Regions from separate parts of the Roseovarius mucosus genome, predicted to be linked through region 1. Evidence: riboswitches for the same ligand, from Rfam matches in the RefSeq annotation. Region 1 holds a riboswitch; the other holds the start of a gene.

Region 1 (8,876 bases):
GTTGCCACCGATACCGGATCTTTGAGCGAGGCGACAAAGACCGGCAACGGATTAAGCCCGGCGCGCAACAGCGATTTCACCAGCCGGTTGATCGGATGAAGCCCGGCCCCCTGCACCAGCGCACGGTAAAAGATAACGGGCACCACCGGCTGGCCGGTACCCCAAGCCTCTTGCGCGGCGCTTAGGCCTGCGACACCCGCACCCGGCCAATAGACGCCCGCGCGCAGCAGCGGGCTGGCGGTGGCAGGGGGGTCGCCGCCCTCCAGCATGGTCTGCGCATAGCGCAGGAAATTCCCGGCATTCTCCGGCCCACCTTCCACAAGATAGGACCAAAGCGCATCGTAATCCGCATCCGACACCGTGGACAGGCCGCGCAATTCTGCGTCTGGCTTGTCATCGCCGGGCAAGAGCGCCACTGGCACGCCGGCCTCATGCAGACGCGCGGCATATTGTTCGGCCCCGTATTTCCAATAGCCCACACCGCCCAGAACCCGCGCGATCACCAGCCGCGATTTCGTGGCGCAGTGATCGAGATGCAAGTCGACGGACATCGGGTGCTGCAAATGGCTGAGATTGGCCAGCCGAAGACTGGGTGGGTCTGCCATTTCGCCGCGCGCCTCGCTTAGTACCGCAAGCTCGGTATCGGCAGCCGAGACAAAGACCACATCGGCGGGGGTTTGGCCCAGATCGACGGGCTCCTTGCCATCCTCGATGGCCCCGGGGGTGGCGGCGAGAAGATGCATCAGACGGTTCCAGCTTGAACGGGGCGGTAATTTGCGGCAATAGCGGCGTCAGAGCGGCGCCATCTGGGGGGCCGGGCCGAAAGGGCAACGACATGGATTACAACGCATTGGGCGCCTCCAAGAAAGGCGGCAAGATTCCCCGCCACAAGGAGCATAACGCACCGGGTACGGACAAGAACCCGTTTGGCAAGCGCCCCTCCAAGGAAGAGCTGATCGCGCGCCTCAAGGCGAAGGCCGAGAAGTCGTCGAAATAGCCTCATAGCCGCTTTTCCATGAAAATGGACGAGGGCGCGTTGGGATAATCGCCGAACGGGCCCCTCGGCATAAAACCGTGCCGGGCATAGAGCTTGTGGGCTGCGGTTAGCAAATTGCCGGTTTCCAGTCGCAGGCAGGGCAGGGCGTGGGTGCGCGCCTCGTCCTCGATCTGGCGCAACAGGGCGTCTGCTACGCCCTGTCCACGCGCTGTCTCGGCCACAAACATGGATTTCACCTCGCCATAGCCATCGCGCAATGCAAGCGCGCCGGTGCCAAGGATTGTGGTGCCGATGCGCGCAGCAAAAAAGCGGATATCGGGCGCGCAGAGCGCGTCGATATCGAGAAAGAAGTTATCCTCGGGCGGAAACAGCGATTCCATCAGGGCATGGCTTGCGCGCAAGAGCGCGCTGGCCTCTGGATGCCTTGGGTCTGCCGCCTCGACGATGATCATGCCAAGAGCGCGGAGGTGATCGCCGCCCGGTCCATCCCGGCCTGACCGATCACGACCAGCCGCGTTTGGCGCGGACCGGACCCAAAGGGTTGGTCGAAATAGCTGTCGACACGCGGCCCAACCGCCTGAATCGTCAGACGCATCGGCTTGCCCGCCACGGCGGCAAAGCCCTTGAGCCTCAGGATATCATGCGCGCGGATCACTTCTGTGATCTGACGGGCAAAGCTGGCCGGATCGGTGATCTCGGGCCGCGTCACCACAAAGCTCTCAAAGGCGTCATGGCCATGGTCATGATGGTGATCATGGTCATCATCGTCGTCGTCGTGATGATCATCTTCGTCGTCATGGTCATGGTGATGATGGTGCAGTTCATGCCGCGCCTCCATATCCGCCTCGGCGCCGATACCCTGTCCAAGCAGCACCTCGACCGGCAGCGCGCCCATCGTCGCGGTCACGACCTGCACACCATCACGCGAGTCTGCGCGCAGCCGCGTTGTAAGCGCGATGCGCTCCTCCTCGGTCAGCAGATCGGATTTGTTGATCACGATCATATCGGCACAGGCCATCTGATCCTCGAAGAGTTCCGATAGCGGCGTTTCGTGGTCAAGGTTTTCATCAAGCTTGCGCTGGGCATCGACCGCCGCCACATCATGCGCAAAGCGTCCTTCGGTGACGGCCTTGCCATCGACCACTGTCACCACGCCATCAACCGTCACCCGCGTGGAAATCTCGGGCCAGTTAAAGGCCCGCACCAGCGGCTGCGGCAGCGCCAGACCAGAGGTTTCGATCACGATGTGATCGGGCGCGCGCTCGCGGTCCAAAAGTTTTTGCAGCGTGGGAATGAAATCCTCTGCCACGGTGCAGCAGATGCAACCGTTCGACAATTCCATCACATCCTCGTCTGAACAGGTCTCGATCCCGCAGCCCTTGAGGATGTCGCCATCAACGCCCAGATCGCCGAATTCGTTGATGATGAGCGCAATGCGCTTGCCGCCCGCATTCTCGAGCATATGCCGGATCAACGTAGTCTTGCCGGCCCCGAGAAATCCTGTGACGACGGTGGCGGGAATCTTGGCTTTCATGTCTTGGCTCCTTCAGGGGCTTGCATCGGGCGGGGCGGCTGGCCTAAGCCCGGTGGAAAAGGGGATCGGGCATGATGCACCGGATTGTGGTCTGTTCTACGTGCGAGCGCACGGATGGCAAGGGCTTTGCGGCCCGGTTGCGCGCGGCTTTCAGCGAACGGGGTATGGAGTTCACGGTGCAGGACCATGACTGCATGTCCAATTGCGCCCGTCCGCTCAGCGTGGCCTTTTCCGCGCCGGGCAAGGCCACGTATCTGTTTGGCGATATAGACCCCGCAGGCGATCTTGAGGATACGCTGGCCTTTGCCGCGCTATATGCCGAGTGCGCCGATGGTTGGATCGAGGATGCACGTCCTGCCGGACGGCTCCGGCATTGCCTGATCGGGCGCGTGCCGGGCTGAGGGATCATTCGATCACCACCGCAATCGTGGCCTCTATGGGTACGCCGCCCACGGCCAGTTGCGTATGGTCATTGGCATTCAAAGTCACGCGCAGCTCATGGCTGCCGACAGGCAACGCATCCAGCTGCATCCATGGGCCGTAAGCACGCGCGATCTTGATCCCGTTGAGATAAAGATGCGCATGCCCATGCCCCGGCATATGCGGGCCATTCACCCCCTCGGGATCAAAGGTAAAGTTCTCTACCCCGATATGCAGGTTGCGGCTCTGCGCTCCATCAGCGTGCAACGTCAGGTCCAGCATCGGGGCAGGCGTGCCCGCTTCGGTCAGTGTGGCATGAGCGCTGCCCCCATGATCATGCGCGCTGTGGTCGTGCACTGCCGCGCCGTGATCGTGGTCATGCCCCTCAAGCTGCGCGCCCGATGTAGCGGCAATCAAAAACCCCAGACCTGTTCCGAAAAAAAGGCCGATGCCGAGAAAGGCAAATGGTTTTGCCATAATATCGCTCTCCTTGCGGATGGCCCCGGCACCGTGATGCCGGGGTGATGTCATGTCAGGCGGTGGCGCTTTCACGTTGCCAGAAATACCCGGCAAGCGCGCCAAGACAGACCCAAGCCGCCATCCCGACGCCAAGCGCACGCGCAGCAAAGAGCGCGGCCAGTTCCGGTGGCACCGGCCCGGTAAAGCTTTCGGGTTCAGGCGCACCGATCAGATGCGGTGCCGCCAACAGCGCGATCGCAACCGCCAGCATCACCGGCCCTTTGCCAAAGGCCATCAAGCCAAGCCCCACCGCCGTGGCAATCACTGTGCCCCACCACCAGATTTGTCGTGCGGTGATGTCGGTATAGGCCACGCCCGGCACTTCCGGCGGCAGCGACACAGCGGGTGCGAAATGCAGCGCGACAAATCCCGCCAAACCCCACATCACACCGCGGCGCGCGTCGATGCGCACGCCATATTCCGCCGCCATCCCCATACAGGCCACCAGAACCAGCCCGTAGCCCACGTAGATCAGCGCCGCAAACAGGATGCTTAGCCCGTCGCGCATCACGTCAAACCCCGGCAATTCGGGCGTGGCGCTGATCGCCTCTGCCCCAAAATGCACAAGAGTGCCCCCTTCATACAGCTCGGCATGCAAAAGCACGGGCTGAATGAACACCATCTGCAACAGGGCGGCTATCAGCCCTGCACAGAAACCAGCGAACAACGCGCTGGTCGCAATTTTTGAGAACATAGGTTAGTGGCAGGGAAAGCCGGTTGCGTGGCGCACATCGTGCGCTGCGTCATGCAGTGCCGAGGCTTGCACATGGCCTGCGACGGTCACGATGCCCAAGCCCAGAAAGAGCGCGGCAACGAACGGCAGGACGGTAGATTTTGCAGCAGTTTGAACCAATGTGGTCATGGCGATATCTCCTTTGCGCCTCTCACCCGAGGCGGGATTGACGAACGCAGGGCTGGTCTCCTGGCTCGCGGGTCGTCGCCTGTCTGCCGCCTTCCCAAGGTCATAGGCACCTCAGTGGCATCTGGCAGGGGCTCGCCGCTTACAGTCGCGGGGGCGGCTGACGCATAGGCGCCCTAATTGGGTCCACCGGCACGTCATTCCCATTTCATCCCCGAGGCGCTTTGCACCCAAACGAGGAACCTTGCACGTCCGGTATGCAGGCTGTTCTGCGACCCGTCAAGGAGGATTGCGACCGCTTTTTGGCAATCCGCGGCATTCTTTCTGCGGGGCTTGGCGGCGGTTCGCCCAATATCATGTGGATAAATGCTGTGACCGCCCCATATCATGTGGTTGGTCGTTGACAGGCCCGCCCCTCAGACATCACAATTCTACGACAACGGAATCACCGGACACGAAGGGCGCGCGCGCAGGTGCAGTTCTCGAAACTCAGATTGACCGGCTTCAAAAGCTTTGTCGACCCGACCGATCTGATCATCGCGCGCGGTCTTACCGGTGTTGTCGGTCCCAATGGCTGTGGCAAATCCAACCTGCTTGAGGCGCTGCGCTGGGTGATGGGTGAAAACCGTCCCACTGCGATGCGCGGCGACGGGATGGAGGATGTGATCTTTGCCGGGGCCGCAACCCGGTCTGCCCGCAACTTTGCCGAGGTGGTGATTCACCTCGACAATTCCGACCGTCTGGCGCCCGCCGGGTTCAACGAGGCCGATCAGCTTGAGATCACCCGCCGCATCACCCGCGATGTGGGCAGCGCCTATAAAGTCAACGGTAAGGACGTGCGCGCCCGCGACGTGCAGATGCTCTTTGCCGATGCCTCAACCGGCGCGCATTCGCCCGCTTTGGTGCGTCAGGGGCAAATCTCGGAGCTGATCAACGCCAAGCCGAAATCGCGGCGGCGGATCCTGGAAGAGGCCGCTGGCATTTCCGGCCTCTATCAGCGCCGCCACGAGGCCGAATTGAAGCTGCGCGGGGCCGAGGCCAATTTGACCCGTGTCGATGACGTGGTCGAGCAACTGGCAAACCAACTGGCGCAATTGGCACGACAGGCCAAGCAGGCGGCACGCTATCGCCAAATTGGTGAAGAACTGCGCTTGGCTGAGGGGCTGTTGCTCTATCGCCGCTGGAAAGAGGCCGATTTGGCCCGTGCTCGTGCCGAGGATGACTTGCGCGAGCGCACCACAGTCGCCGCCCGCGCAGAGTTGGCTGCACGCGAGGCGGCCAAGGTGCGCGCCCGCGCCGAAGATGCCCTGCCCAAGCTGCGCGAAGAAGAGGCCATCGCGGCGGCAATCCTGCAACGCCTGAGCGTGCAGCGTGACACCCTGACCGAACAAGAGGCGTCCGCCCGCGACCGCATTGCCACGCTGCGCAGCCGGATCGAGCAACTCGCCCGCGACATGGAGCGCGAGGCGGGGTTGAACCGCGACGCAGGCGAGACCATCGCGCGTCTGGAATGGGAGGCCGGCGAACTTGCCAAAGGGGCCGAGGGCCACGATGCCCGGCTTGAAGCGGCCCAAACCGAGGCGCGCGAGGCTGCGCAAATCCTGCAACAGCGGGAAAATGATCTCAGCCAGATGACCGAGGATATGGCGCGCCTTGCCGCCCGCCACCAATCTGCACAACGCCTTCTAGAGGATAGCCGCAAGACCTTGATCAAGAGCGAGGCCGAGGCCGAACGTGCCCGCGCCGCACAAGCCGATTTGCGCGCGGCCCTAACGCGCGCCGAGGCCGACCACACCGCCGCCCAAGAGGCCGAGGCCGAGGCGGTCGCCCGCGCAGAGGCGGCGGAATCCGCCCTGTTCGCCGCTGACGAGGCGCGCGCCGAGGCTCAGGCCCAAGAGGCCGAGGCGCGTGCCGCGCGCTCTGAGGCCGAGGGCGAATTGGGGGCCTTGCGCGCCGAGGTCACGGCCTTGGCCAAGCTGGTGCAGCGCGACACGGCCGAGGGCGGGCAGGTGATGGACCGCCTTCAGGTGCAACAGGGCTTTGAGAAGGCGCTGGGCGCCGCCCTTGCCGATGATCTGCGCGCCCCCGAAGTCGAGGCCGATGGCCCCTCTGGCTGGACCGTGCTGCCTGCCTATCACACGCCGCAACCCCTGCCCGAGGGGGTGACCGCGCTCAGCCGCCATGTCTCGGTCCCCGAGGTGCTGGCCCGGCGCATGTCGCAGATCGGGTTGATCGATCCCGAGGATGCCGCCCGTCTGCAACCCCTTTTGAAACCCGGTCAGCGTCTGGTCAGCACCGAGGGTGATCTATGGCGCTGGGACGGATTTCGCGCATGGGCCGAGGATGCCCCCTCTGCCGCCGCCCTGCGTCTGCAACAGCTCAACCGGCTTGAGGAACTCAAGCAACAGCTTGAACACACCACAGCGCGCGCAGAGGGGGCCGTTCGCGGCCACGAGGCGCTGCGCGAGGCGCTGATCCGTCGCACCGAAGAGGATCGCGCCGCCCGTGAGGCCCGCCGCTCTGCCGATGCCGCCGTCAACGAGACCAATCGCGCCCTCAGCCGCGCTGAGGCGGATCGCAACCTTGCCGGATCGCGGCTGGAATCATTGGGTCTCGCCGTCACCCGCCATGACGAAGAGGCGATGACCGCCCGTCAGAGCCTGTCTGAGGCGGAAAAGGGTCTGGCAGGACTTGGCGATCTGGATGCCACCCGCGCCGATCTCGAAGATATCAAGATGGCGGTCGAGGCCGCGCGCATGACCATGATGACCAAACGGTCAGGGGCCGACGAACTGCGCCGCGAGGGCGAGCGCCGGACGCGCCGCAGTCAGGAAATCACCAAGGAAGTCAGCGGCTGGCGGCACCGGCTCGACACTGCCGAGCGTCGGATCGCGGAACTGGCAGAGCGCAAGGAAGAGTCCGAAGAGGCCCTCGCTGATGCCAGTGCTGCACCCGAACTTCTTGCTGCCAAGCGCGCCGAACTGGGCGAGGAAATCACCCGCAGCGAGGCCCGTCGCGCCGCCGCTGCCGATGCGCTCTCAACTGCCGAAGGGGCCGCGCGCCAAGCCGCGCTGGACGAGCGCGACTCCGAACGCCTGGCCTCAGAGGCTCGCGAAATGCGTGCCCGGGCCGAGGCCCGGCTGGATGCCGCGCGCGAGACCCGAGATTACGCCGCCGAGCGGATCAACGAGACGCTGGAGCAAACCCCCGAGGCCCTCTTGCAGAGCCTCGCGGTCGATCCCGACACCATGCCCGCCTCTGATGCAATCGAGGCTGATGTGAACCGCCTTAAACGACAGCGCGACGCACTGGGGGCCGTGAACCTGCGCGCCGAAGAAGACGCCAAAGAGGTCGAGGCCGAGCATGACAGTCTGATCAAGGAAAAGACCGATCTTGAAGAGGCGATCAAGACCCTGCGCAGTGGTATCGCCAGCCTCAACCGCGAAGGGCGCGAGCGGCTTTTGACCGCGTTCGAGACGGTCAATTCCAATTTTAGCCTGCTCTTTCGTCACCTTTTTGGCGGCGGCGAAGCCAGTCTTGTGCTGGTCGAGAGCGAAGACCCATTGGAGGCGGGGCTTGAAATAATGTGCCAACCGCCGGGCAAGAAGCTCTCGACACTCAGCCTCTTGTCGGGCGGAGAACAGACCCTGACCGCGCTGGCGCTGATCTTTGCGGTGTTTCTCGCCAATCCCGCGCCAATCTGCGTGCTGGATGAGGTGGACGCGCCCCTTGACGATGCCAATGTCACCCGCTTCTGTGATCTCTTAGACGAGATGTGCCGCCGCACGGAAACCCGCTTTCTCATCATCACCCATCACGCCGTGACCATGAGCCGGATGGATCGGCTTTTTGGCGTTACCATGGCCGAACAAGGCGTAAGCCAACTGGTTTCGGTCGATCTCAAGAAGGCGGAAGCAATGGTCGCCTGAGCGACGTAAGGCGGCGGATGCATGCGCGCCTTTGCGTGGCGTCATCCAACCCCGGGCTTGACCCCAGGTGATATTCCAATAGATTTTACGCCCCTGACGCCGAATGGCGCGGCGCGCTTTTCACATCCCTGCGCGCCATCACGGGCGCGTCCATGTGCCCAAAATTCAAACGGGACATGGAGAGCCTTTGTCATGCTACGATTTTTTGTGCAGTTTCTTGCCGCCCTTTTTTTGACCATCACCACCGCCACAGCTCAAACTTCACAAGAGCCTGCGGCTGATCCCGATACCGGGCGTTCCAGCGTCGATGTGCTGATCGAGGTGATCGAGGATGAGGCCGCGCGCGCGGAACTGGTCGAGCGGCTGCGCTCCGCCGGTCTGCCTGAGGCGGTCGAGGCGGTGGTTCCCGCCGCTCCACCGCCCTCGGACGTGTCCTTTGGCCGTAGGGTGGCCGAGATCACGCAAGCCGCCGCCGAAGATGTCGCTGATTGGGTTGCGCATGTCGCCCGCCAGATCACCCGCGCGCCCAATGTGCTTGACGGCCTCAGCGGTGGAGAGGTCGCCGTGCTGCTTACGGCTTTGGCGGATCTTGCTGTGGTGATCGTGGGCACTGTTGTG
Region 2 (8,876 bases), 1.4 Mb from region 1:
CGTGCACGGTTGAGGCAAAACAAGGCTTAGACGCAAGAGCCGCAAGAAGGACCAAGACAATATGGCGGATGATATCGAAATCGACACAGGTGATCTGGAGCGCCGGATGGAGGGTGCGATTGGCGCGCTCAAAACCGAGTTTGCCTCGTTGCGCACCGGTCGCGCCTCGGCCTCGATGCTGGAGCCGATCATGGTCGATGCCTATGGCCAGAAAACCCCGATCAATCAGGTGGGCACGGTCAACGTGCCCGAACCGCGCATGGTGACGGTCAATGTCTGGGACAAGGGCCTTGTCGGTAAGGTGGAAAAAGCCATTCGCGAGAGTGGTTTGGGCATCAATCCGCAGCTTAACGGCACCATTATCATGCTGCCGATTCCTGAGCTGAACGAACAGCGGCGCAAGGAATTGACCAAGGTCGCCGCGCAATATGCCGAACACGCCCGGGTTGCTGTGCGCAATGTGCGCCGCGACGGGATGGATCAGATCAAGAAGGCCAAAGGCGATGGCATGTCGGAGGATGATCAGAAATTCTGGGAATCCGAGGTGCAATCTCTGACCGACCGTTTCATCAAGCATGTCGATGAATTGCTGGAGGGTAAGCAAGCGGAGATCATGCAGGTCTGATGGCAAAAAGCGCGCCCATGGCAGGAATATCCGCGCCGGCCGAGGGGCCGCGCCATGTGGCGATCATTATGGATGGCAACGGGCGCTGGGCGCAAAAGCGTGGGCGGCCGCGTCTCTTTGGTCATCATGCCGGTGCACGCCGGGTGCGCGAGATCGTGCAATCCTGCCCCGGTTTGGGCGTCAAGTATCTGACGATATTTGCCTTTTCCACCGAGAACTGGAAACGGACCCAGACCGAGGTGGCGGGGCTGATGAGCCTCTTTCGTCGCTACATCATGAAGGAAATGCAGGAATTCGTGCGCGAGAATGTGCAGGTGCGTTTCATCGGCGACCGGCCCCGGCTGGATGCCAAGCTGCGCGGGCTGATGGATGAGGCCGAGGCGATGACCGCGCATTGCACGGGCACCAACCTGACCATCGCGCTGAATTACGGGGGGCGCGATGAGGTTTCGCGCGCCACCAAGCGGTTGGCGATTGATGTGGCCGAAGGGCGGTTGCGCCCCGAGGATGTCGACGAGGAAACCTTGCCCCGCTACTTGGATACCTGCGTGCTGCCTGATCCTGATCTGGTGATCCGGACCAGCGGCGAGGCGCGGATTTCCAATTTCCTGCTGTGGCAATCGGCCTATGCGGAATATGAATTCATCGACACGCTCTGGCCAGATTTCACGCCGGATGTGTTCGCCCGGTTGCTGGCGCAATATGGCGCGCGGGATCGCCGCTTTGGGGCTGTGCCTGCATGAGCGGGGCGGCGCGCTGGGCGGACCTGTGGCCGCGCCTTGTGTCGGGTATCTTGCTGATCGTTGTGGGCGCGATTGAAATCTGGTTGGGCGGTCTGCCCTTTGCCGCGCTGGTCTGTGTGCTGGCGGGCGCGATGATCTGGGAAGCGGCGCGCATGTTCGCGGCCCCTGACGCGCTGCGCTCGGGCGTGCTGGCGGCTGTGGCGGTGGCACTGGCGCTGTGGTTGCCGGGGATCATGGTGTTGCCGATCCTTTTGGCTGCGGTCGTGGTTGCCGCAAGTTCGGTCGAGCGCGAACGCGGGCCGTTCTTTGCGCTTGCGATTTGGGCCCTGTTGGGGTGCTACGCCATGGGCACGCTGCGCGCCGAGGCGGGGCTGATCTGGGTGTTATGGCTGGTGGCGGTGGTGGTGATCTCTGACGTTGCGGGCTATTTTGCCGGGCGCATGCTGGGCGGGCCCAAGTTCTGGCCGCGCATCAGCCCCAAGAAAACATGGTCAGGCACGATTGCGGGCTGGGTTGGTGCGGCGGTGATCGGGGCGATATTCGCCGCGCCGACCGGGGCGGGGCTTGCGCTGGTGCCGCTGTCAGTGCTGGTGGGGTTTGCCGGGCAGATGGGCGATATTGCAGAAAGTGCGGTCAAGCGGTTGCGCGGGATCAAGGACAGTTCCAACCTTATTCCCGGTCACGGCGGCGTGCTGGACCGGTTTGATGCGATGCTGGGCGCGGCGTTGGTCGTGGTGATCATGTGGGCGCTGGGCCTCTTGCCGGGGGTGGCATGAAACGAATTTCCATTTTAGGGGCGACCGGCTCTGTCGGGCAGAATACGATTGACCTGATCCGGCGCGCGCCGGGGGCCTATCAGGTGGTGGCGCTGACGGGGGGGCATCACATCGACAAGCTGGCGCGCGACGCCATAGACCTCGGGGCCGAGGTGGCGGTGACGGCGCATGACGATCTGCTGGTGTCGCTGCGCGAGGCGCTCAAGGGGAGCAAGGTTGAGGCGGCGGCGGGCAAGGCGGCGTTGAATGAGGCGGCCAGCCGACCGGCGCAATGGGTGATGTCGGCGATCGTTGGGGCCGCAGGGCTGGCGCCCGGTTTGGCGGCGCTGGAGCAGGGCGCGACGCTGGCCTTGGCCAACAAGGAATCGCTGGTGACGGCGGGGGCGCTGATGATGCGCACCGCGCGTGCCAACCGTGCCAATATTCTGCCCGTGGATAGCGAACATTCCGCGATATTTCAGGCGCTTGTGGGTGAGGATGCGGCCGCTGTCAGCCGGGTGATCATCACCGCTTCGGGCGGGGCCTTTCGCGATTGGCCGCTGGAGCGGCTGGCGGGGGCCACCGTGGCTGAGGCGTCGAGCCATCCCAATTGGGCCATGGGGCAGAGGATCACCATTGATTCCGCCTCGATGTTCAACAAGGCGATGGAGATGATCGAGGCGCGCGAATTTTTTGGCTTTGCCCCCGATCAGATTGAGGTGCTTATCCATCCGCAATCGCTGGTGCATGCGTTGGTGGGGTTCTGCGATGGTGCGCTTATGGCGCATGTCGGGCCGCCGGATATGCGCCATGCCATTGGCTATGCGCTGAACTGGCCGCAGCGACAGGCGCTGCCGGTGGAGGCGCTGGATTTGGCGGCGATTGGCATGCTGGAATTTCGCCCGCCAGACCCCGAGCGCTATCCCGCGCTGCGGCTGGCGCGCGAGGTGATGCAGGCGCGCGGCCTTTCGGGGGCGGTGTTCAATGCGGCCAAGGAGCGGGCGCTGGATCACTTTATCGCGGGGCGGATCAGCTTTACCGATATGAACATCGTGGTTGAGGAGGTTTTGACAGCCTTGCAGGATGCGCCAGAGGCGCGGAATTCCGAGATGACCCTTGATGTGGTGGCGCATATGGACCATCTGGCTAGGAAGCAGGCCGATCTGGTCGTCTCTCAGCGAAGAACCCAAGGATAAAGCGTGGAAATTCTGACCTCTCTGCCGCAATTCGGCAATCTGTTCCTGACCCTGTTGGCCTTTGTTGTGGCGTTGTCCGTGATCGTGGCGGTGCATGAATATGGCCATTACATCGTTGGACGCTGGTCAGGGATCAAGGCCGAAGTTTTCTCTTTGGGATTTGGTCCGGTGCTGTTTTCGCGGATGGATCGGCATGGGACGCGCTGGCAGATCGCGGCTTTGCCCTTTGGCGGGTTCGTCAAGTTTCTGGGTGATGCCGATGCTGCGAGCGGCAAGGACGGCGCGGCGATGGCGGCGCTGCCGCCTGAACGGCTGCGCCAGACGATGCATGGTGCCCCGCTTTGGGCGCGCACGGCGACCGTGGCGGCGGGGCCGGTGTTCAATTTCATTCTGTCGATCATTATTTTCAGTGCTGTAATGATGACCGGGGGCAAGACCGCCGACCCGCTGACCGTGGGCGCATTGAAGCCGCTGCCGGTTGAGGGGATCACGCTAGAGCCGGGCGACCGGGTGCTGAGCGTCGAGGGTATGCCCCTGCCTGATGTTGCGGCGGGCGAGGTCTATGATGATATGATCGACGCGCTGCCGCGCGAGGCGCTGTTGCGCTACACGGTTGAGCGCGCGGGACGCGAGATCGAGGCGATGGGCCCGCAGCTTATGCCGCCGTTGATCAGCGGGCTGGCACCGCAATCGGCGGCCTTTGCCGCGGATTTGGAAGCGGGCGATGTGATTACGGCGATCAATGGCACGCCGATTGTGGCCTTTGAAGAGCTGAAGGTGGTTGTCGAGGGGTCTAACGGGGCACCGCTGGCGCTGACGGTGTGGCGCGAGGGCGACGAAAGCCACGAGGTCACGATTACCCCGCGCCGGGTGGACGAACCGCAGCCTGAGGGCGGGTTTCGCACCGAATGGCGAATCGGGATCGCGGGCGGCATGGCGTTTGAGCCTGCGACCGAGCGGCTTGGGCTGATTGAAGCGGTGGGGGATGCGGTCGGCCAGACCGGCGACATCATCCAAAGTTCGCTGTCGGGCCTTTATCACATGATCACCGGGGCGATCAGCAGTTGCAACATGTCCGGGCCGATTGGCATCGCGCAGGTTTCTGGGGCTATGGCCAGTCAAGGCGCGGAAAGCTTCATCTGGTTCATTGCGGTGCTGTCAACGGCGGTTGGTCTGCTTAATCTCTTTCCAGTGCCGGTGCTGGATGGCGGGCATCTGGTGTTTTACGCCTATGAGGCCGTTTCGGGCCGCCCGCCGAGCGAGCGGGCGTTGCGGGTGCTGATGACTGTTGGTCTGACGCTCATCTTGTCGCTGATGCTGTTCGCCCTCTTCAACGATATTTTCTGCCCCTAAGGCGCGGGAGGGGTCAAGGTGACGGAGCATGATTATACTGCCCGCGTCGTCTGGACCGGCAACCGGGGCGACGGGACGCGGCATTACAAGGGCTATGACCGGACCTGGAATGTCGAGACGCCGGGCAAGCCCGTGATCCACTGCTCGAACGACCCGCTGCTTGGCGGCAATCCCGGTCTGCATAATCCCGAGGATATGCTGATTGCCGCGCTCAGTGCCTGTCACATGCTGTGGTTTTTGCATCTGGCGAGCGATGCGGGCATTGCCGTGCAAGCCTATGAGGATGATCCGCTGGCGGTGGGTGAGACGGATAGCACCGGGGCCAGCCGGTTTCTGCGCGCCACGCTGCGGCCCCGGATTGCGGTGCCGGCGGGAACCGATCTTGGGCGGGTTGATGCGTTGCATGGGCAGGTGCATGCGTTCTGCTTTATTGCGCGGTCGGTGAATTTTCCCGTGAGCTACGCGGCGCGGTATCGCGTTCTGGCGTGAGCGGTGCGGGCGGCGTCGGTTTCAGACTTGCAGATCGGGGGCCTGCGCGGCTAGGCTGATCCTGTCAGGGTGCCGCCCTTTGGGGCGGAGAATTGGGAAGCCGGTGTAACTCCGGCGCTGCCCCCGCAACGGTAAGGGAGGGCATTTCGGCGATAGGCCACTGGGCAATTTGTCCGGGAAGGTGCCGAGATGCGAGGGCCATTTGGCCTGCCGCCCAAGCCCGGAAACCAGCCTTGGCGGATCGTCGAATCGCGGGGTGCGGTGCGGGCGTGCGCGCCTCGTCTCTGTCGTGCCATGGCCCCTGCTGCTCTCGCCCCATCCGACCCGGGGTGCGGTCGGGGAGAAGAGCAGAATGAGTTTCCTAAGAATCATGAATGGGCTGGAGCGTGATCCGGCCATCGGGCGTCAGGCCGAGCAAGTGGCGCGGATCGGGTTTTTGACCTGGGCGTGTTCGGTTGAAGGGCCTGTCACGGCGCAAGTGGCGCGCGCGGCGTTGGACTGCCCCGAAGCGGTGGCGGCGGAAAGCGACGCGGCGCGGGCCTTTGTCGGGATCTTGCAAGAGGCGAGCCGGGCTTATCTGGCAGGCACGATGCGGCGCGGGCGCGCGCGCGTGCAGCACTAAGCCTTGCCGTGCGGCTACCGGAGGGGTGAGCCGCGCGGGGCGGTTCGTGCGACTAGTGAAAAGTTTGCCCTGTCTTGCATCCGCGCAATAAAAAACGGCGGCACCAGGGAGGAGGAGGGGTGCCGCCGTTTCCTATACGTCCGGCCCAGGGAGGAGGAGAGGGCCATTCGCAAAACGAAGGGACTTGTTCAGTCCCGATTTGACGGCCCCGAGCATCAGGGAGGAGGAAAGATGCCCGTGACCGTAACAGATACCCCAGGGAGGAGGAGGGGGGTATCTGATCCTTTAGTACGACCGGTGGCCGTAAACTGTTTCATGCGCAACGCGGCGGATTTCGCTACGGTGCAGGCCCAGATCGGCGAGGTCATGCGCGCTCAGTTGCGACAGCTCATTGACCGTGCGGCGATAGGTGCGATAATTCACAAAGCGCTGCATTGCAGCATAGAAAGCCGCGCTCAGGTCTTCGCCGAGGACGGCGGTGGCGGAGCGGCTGGTGTTAAGCGTCGTCGGCATTTTCGGGTCCTTGCGGATTTGATTGTATTCAGGTTCGGCGGGGTTCGTTTCGCCATTTGTTGAGAGTAAGATACGCCTTTGCTGCGCGTGCACAATACCCCTGATAAGCAATGCTGCTATGCAGCAAATGCATAAGCTAAAAGTGACCTAAGGTTAAGCAAATGCGGCATTTTTTAGGCGTTATGTGAAGACTTGCTGCTGTCGCCGTGATGGTGGCTGAGGACCAACCCAGGACCAAAGGACCGAAGATGAACGATTTTCGCAGCGAACTTGAAGCGCGGTTGCGGCATTTGGAATTGCCGGATGGCGGTGATCTCATCTCCCGAGACATGGTGCGGGCGCTGACCGAAGAGGCCGGTGAGGTGCGCTTTGTCATCGAGGCCCCAAGCCCCGAGATGGCGCGGATGATGGAACCCTTGCGCGCCGCCGCCGAGCGCGCGGCCCTGAGCCTGCCGGGGGTTGTCCGCGCCCGCGTCGTGCTGACGGCACAGGCGGCCCCGCCTGTGCTCAAGCTGGGGCAGCATCCCAAGGGGGGCAATGCCTCTATCAGGCCCGAGGGCATTGGCGCGTTGCTGGCGGTGGCCAGCGGCAAGGGTGGCGTGGGCAAATCAACCGTGGCGGCCAATCTGGCGGTAGCGCTGGCGCGACAGGGGCGGCGCGTGGGCCTGCTTGATGCCGATATTCATGGGCCAAGTCAGCCCCGCATGATGGGGCTGAGCGCGCGCCCTGCAAGCCCTGATGGCACGCGGATTACGCCGCTTGAGGCGCATGGCGTCAAGGTGATGTCGATCGGGCTGATGCTCGATCCGGCCAAGGCGGTGATATGGCGGGGGCCGATGTTGATGGGGGCCTTGCAGCAGATGTTGGCGCAGGTTGATTGGGGCGATCTGGATGCGCTCATCGTCGATCTGCCGCCGGGCACGGGCGATGTGCAACTGACGCTCAGCCAACGCGCGCGGCCTGATGGGGCGATCATCGTCTCGACACCACAGGATGTGGCGCTCCTTGATGCGCGCAAGGCGATGGATATGTTCCGCACGCTCGAGGTGCCGATATTGGGCATGATCGAGAATATGTCGTTCTTTACCTGCCCCGACTGCGGGCACGAGGCGCATGTCTTTGGTCATGGCGGGGTGAAGCACGAGGCGGAGGGGCTTGGCCTGCCGCTCTTGGCGGCTTTGCCGATTGATCTTGAGACGCGGCTCGCGGGGGATGCGGGATGCCCGGTGGCTGCGGGCGACAGCCCGGCGGCGCGGGCCTATGCCGAGCTTGCGCTCCGTCTGATCCGGGAGGGGCATGGGTGAGGGTCAATGCCGCAAGCGTGACCCCAATGCCAAAGGCGGAGCAGGATCAGTCGCTGATTGGCGTGGCCACCAACCCAAGGCGGCGGGCGCTGTCGAGCGAGAGCGTATCGCTCTCAAGGCCCAATGGCGCTTGATAGCGGGCGATGGCGGCGCGGGTGCGGGCGTCAAACCGCGCGGTGATCTGCCCGGTGTAGAGGCCGCGCGCCGCAAGGGCGCGCTGCACCGAGGCAATGAACTCGGGCGTCAAGAGATCGGCGCAGGGGGTTTCATACCAAGTGGTGACGCGTTCGCGCAGAATCGCCTGACGGGTCACGGTCGCATAGGCGGCGGGGCGCAGGGTCTGGCCGGATGCATCGGTTTCCGCTGGGGTAAGCTGCACCTGTTCGGTGACAGTTTCGATCACGGCGGGGGTGTCTTTTTTGCCCCAGCAGGTGCCCGGGGGCGCGCCCGGTGGCGCTTCGGCCCCGACGTTGGAGCGCTCTGGCCCAGAGGGCACGGGCTGACACGCGGCGAGGGCGAGGGCCAGCGCAAGGCAGAACAGGCGGGGCAGCAGCATGGGCGGGCGTCTCGCGGGCGATGATCGAGGCGAGCCTAGCCTGTTTGATCCGGCGGGGAAAGCGGGGTTTCGGGATCGGCCAGAAGGTCAAGCAGCGCCGAGATATCCTCGATCTCTTCGGCGACGAGATGGGTCACGCCGGATTGCCGCTCGACGCGCCCGGTCACACGCAGCATGCGCCCGGCGATCACCGCGCGGCGAAATCGGTCAAACACCTTGCGCCAGATCACGACATTGATGGTGCCGGTCTCATCCTCGAGCGTGACAAAGACCACGCCGCGCGCGGTGCCGGGGCGTTGACGCACCAGAACCAGCCCCGCAACCGTGACGCGCCGCCCCGGTGCTACCTCGGGGAGGGCCGCAGCGATCAGGGCAGAAGGGGGGCGGGGAATGGGGCGCGACGGGGGCATAAGGTCTTTCGGGTGGGAATATCTCTGACAAGAGCGCACTGCGGTGACGCATCACGACTTTAACAATTATCAGGAAAAGTGGCAGCCCGTAGGGGAGTCGAACCCCTCTTTTCAGGTTGAAAACCTGACGTCCTAACCGATAGACGAACGGGCCATGCCTTGGCGTGTCGCGTAACTAGGCAAAAGCGGCGGGGGGTGCAAGAGGGATTTTGCAAAAACTTTGCGCCCCATTCAGAAATTTATCCGCCGAGGGCCGGAACGGTCAGGCCTCGCGCGCCTCAGGCTGGGGCGGCGTCCTCCAGGCGCAGTT

The links. A riboswitch is a leader RNA that binds a small molecule or an ion and turns the genes downstream of it on or off. The one in region 1 is predicted to bind cobalamin.
Region 2: linked by a shared signal. The riboswitch ahead of ROSMUCSMR3_RS04770 (hypothetical protein) and the one ahead of ROSMUCSMR3_RS11380 (CbtB domain-containing protein) in region 1 are both predicted to bind cobalamin.

What each region holds. Positions count from the first base shown of each region.
Region 1 covers NZ_CP020474.1:2,375,806-2,384,681, forward strand. The annotation lists gene cobN (cobaltochelatase subunit CobN) at 1-743, opposite strand, end outside; gene ROSMUCSMR3_RS21465 (hypothetical protein) at 836-997, shown strand; gene ROSMUCSMR3_RS11355 (GNAT family N-acetyltransferase) at 1,000-1,449, opposite strand; gene cobW (cobalamin biosynthesis protein CobW) at 1,446-2,531, opposite strand; gene ROSMUCSMR3_RS11365 (DUF1636 family protein) at 2,603-2,932, shown strand; gene ROSMUCSMR3_RS11370 (hypothetical protein) at 2,937-3,428, opposite strand; gene ROSMUCSMR3_RS11375 (CbtA family protein) at 3,484-4,164, opposite strand; gene ROSMUCSMR3_RS11380 (CbtB domain-containing protein) at 4,168-4,332, opposite strand; cobalamin riboswitch at 4,365-4,591, opposite strand; gene smc (chromosome segregation protein SMC) at 4,803-8,258, shown strand; gene ROSMUCSMR3_RS11390 (mechanosensitive ion channel domain-containing protein) at 8,451-8,876, shown strand, end outside.
Region 2 covers NZ_CP020474.1:983,618-992,493, reverse strand. The annotation lists gene pyrH (UMP kinase) at 1-13, shown strand, start outside; gene frr (ribosome recycling factor) at 62-625, shown strand; gene ROSMUCSMR3_RS04795 (isoprenyl transferase) at 643-1,368, shown strand; gene ROSMUCSMR3_RS04790 (phosphatidate cytidylyltransferase) at 1,365-2,144, shown strand; gene dxr (1-deoxy-D-xylulose-5-phosphate reductoisomerase) at 2,141-3,319, shown strand; gene rseP (RIP metalloprotease RseP) at 3,323-4,672, shown strand; gene ROSMUCSMR3_RS04775 (OsmC family protein) at 4,691-5,161, shown strand; cobalamin riboswitch at 5,212-5,412, shown strand; gene ROSMUCSMR3_RS04770 (hypothetical protein) at 5,514-5,783, shown strand; gene ROSMUCSMR3_RS04765 (DUF1127 domain-containing protein) at 6,069-6,296, opposite strand; gene ROSMUCSMR3_RS04760 (Mrp/NBP35 family ATP-binding protein) at 6,545-7,600, shown strand; gene ROSMUCSMR3_RS04755 (peptidoglycan-binding domain-containing protein) at 7,647-8,156, opposite strand; gene ROSMUCSMR3_RS04750 (exodeoxyribonuclease VII large subunit) at 8,192-8,566, opposite strand; tRNA gene ROSMUCSMR3_RS04745 (tRNA-Glu) at 8,646-8,720, opposite strand; gene recJ (single-stranded-DNA-specific exonuclease RecJ) at 8,845-8,876, opposite strand, start outside.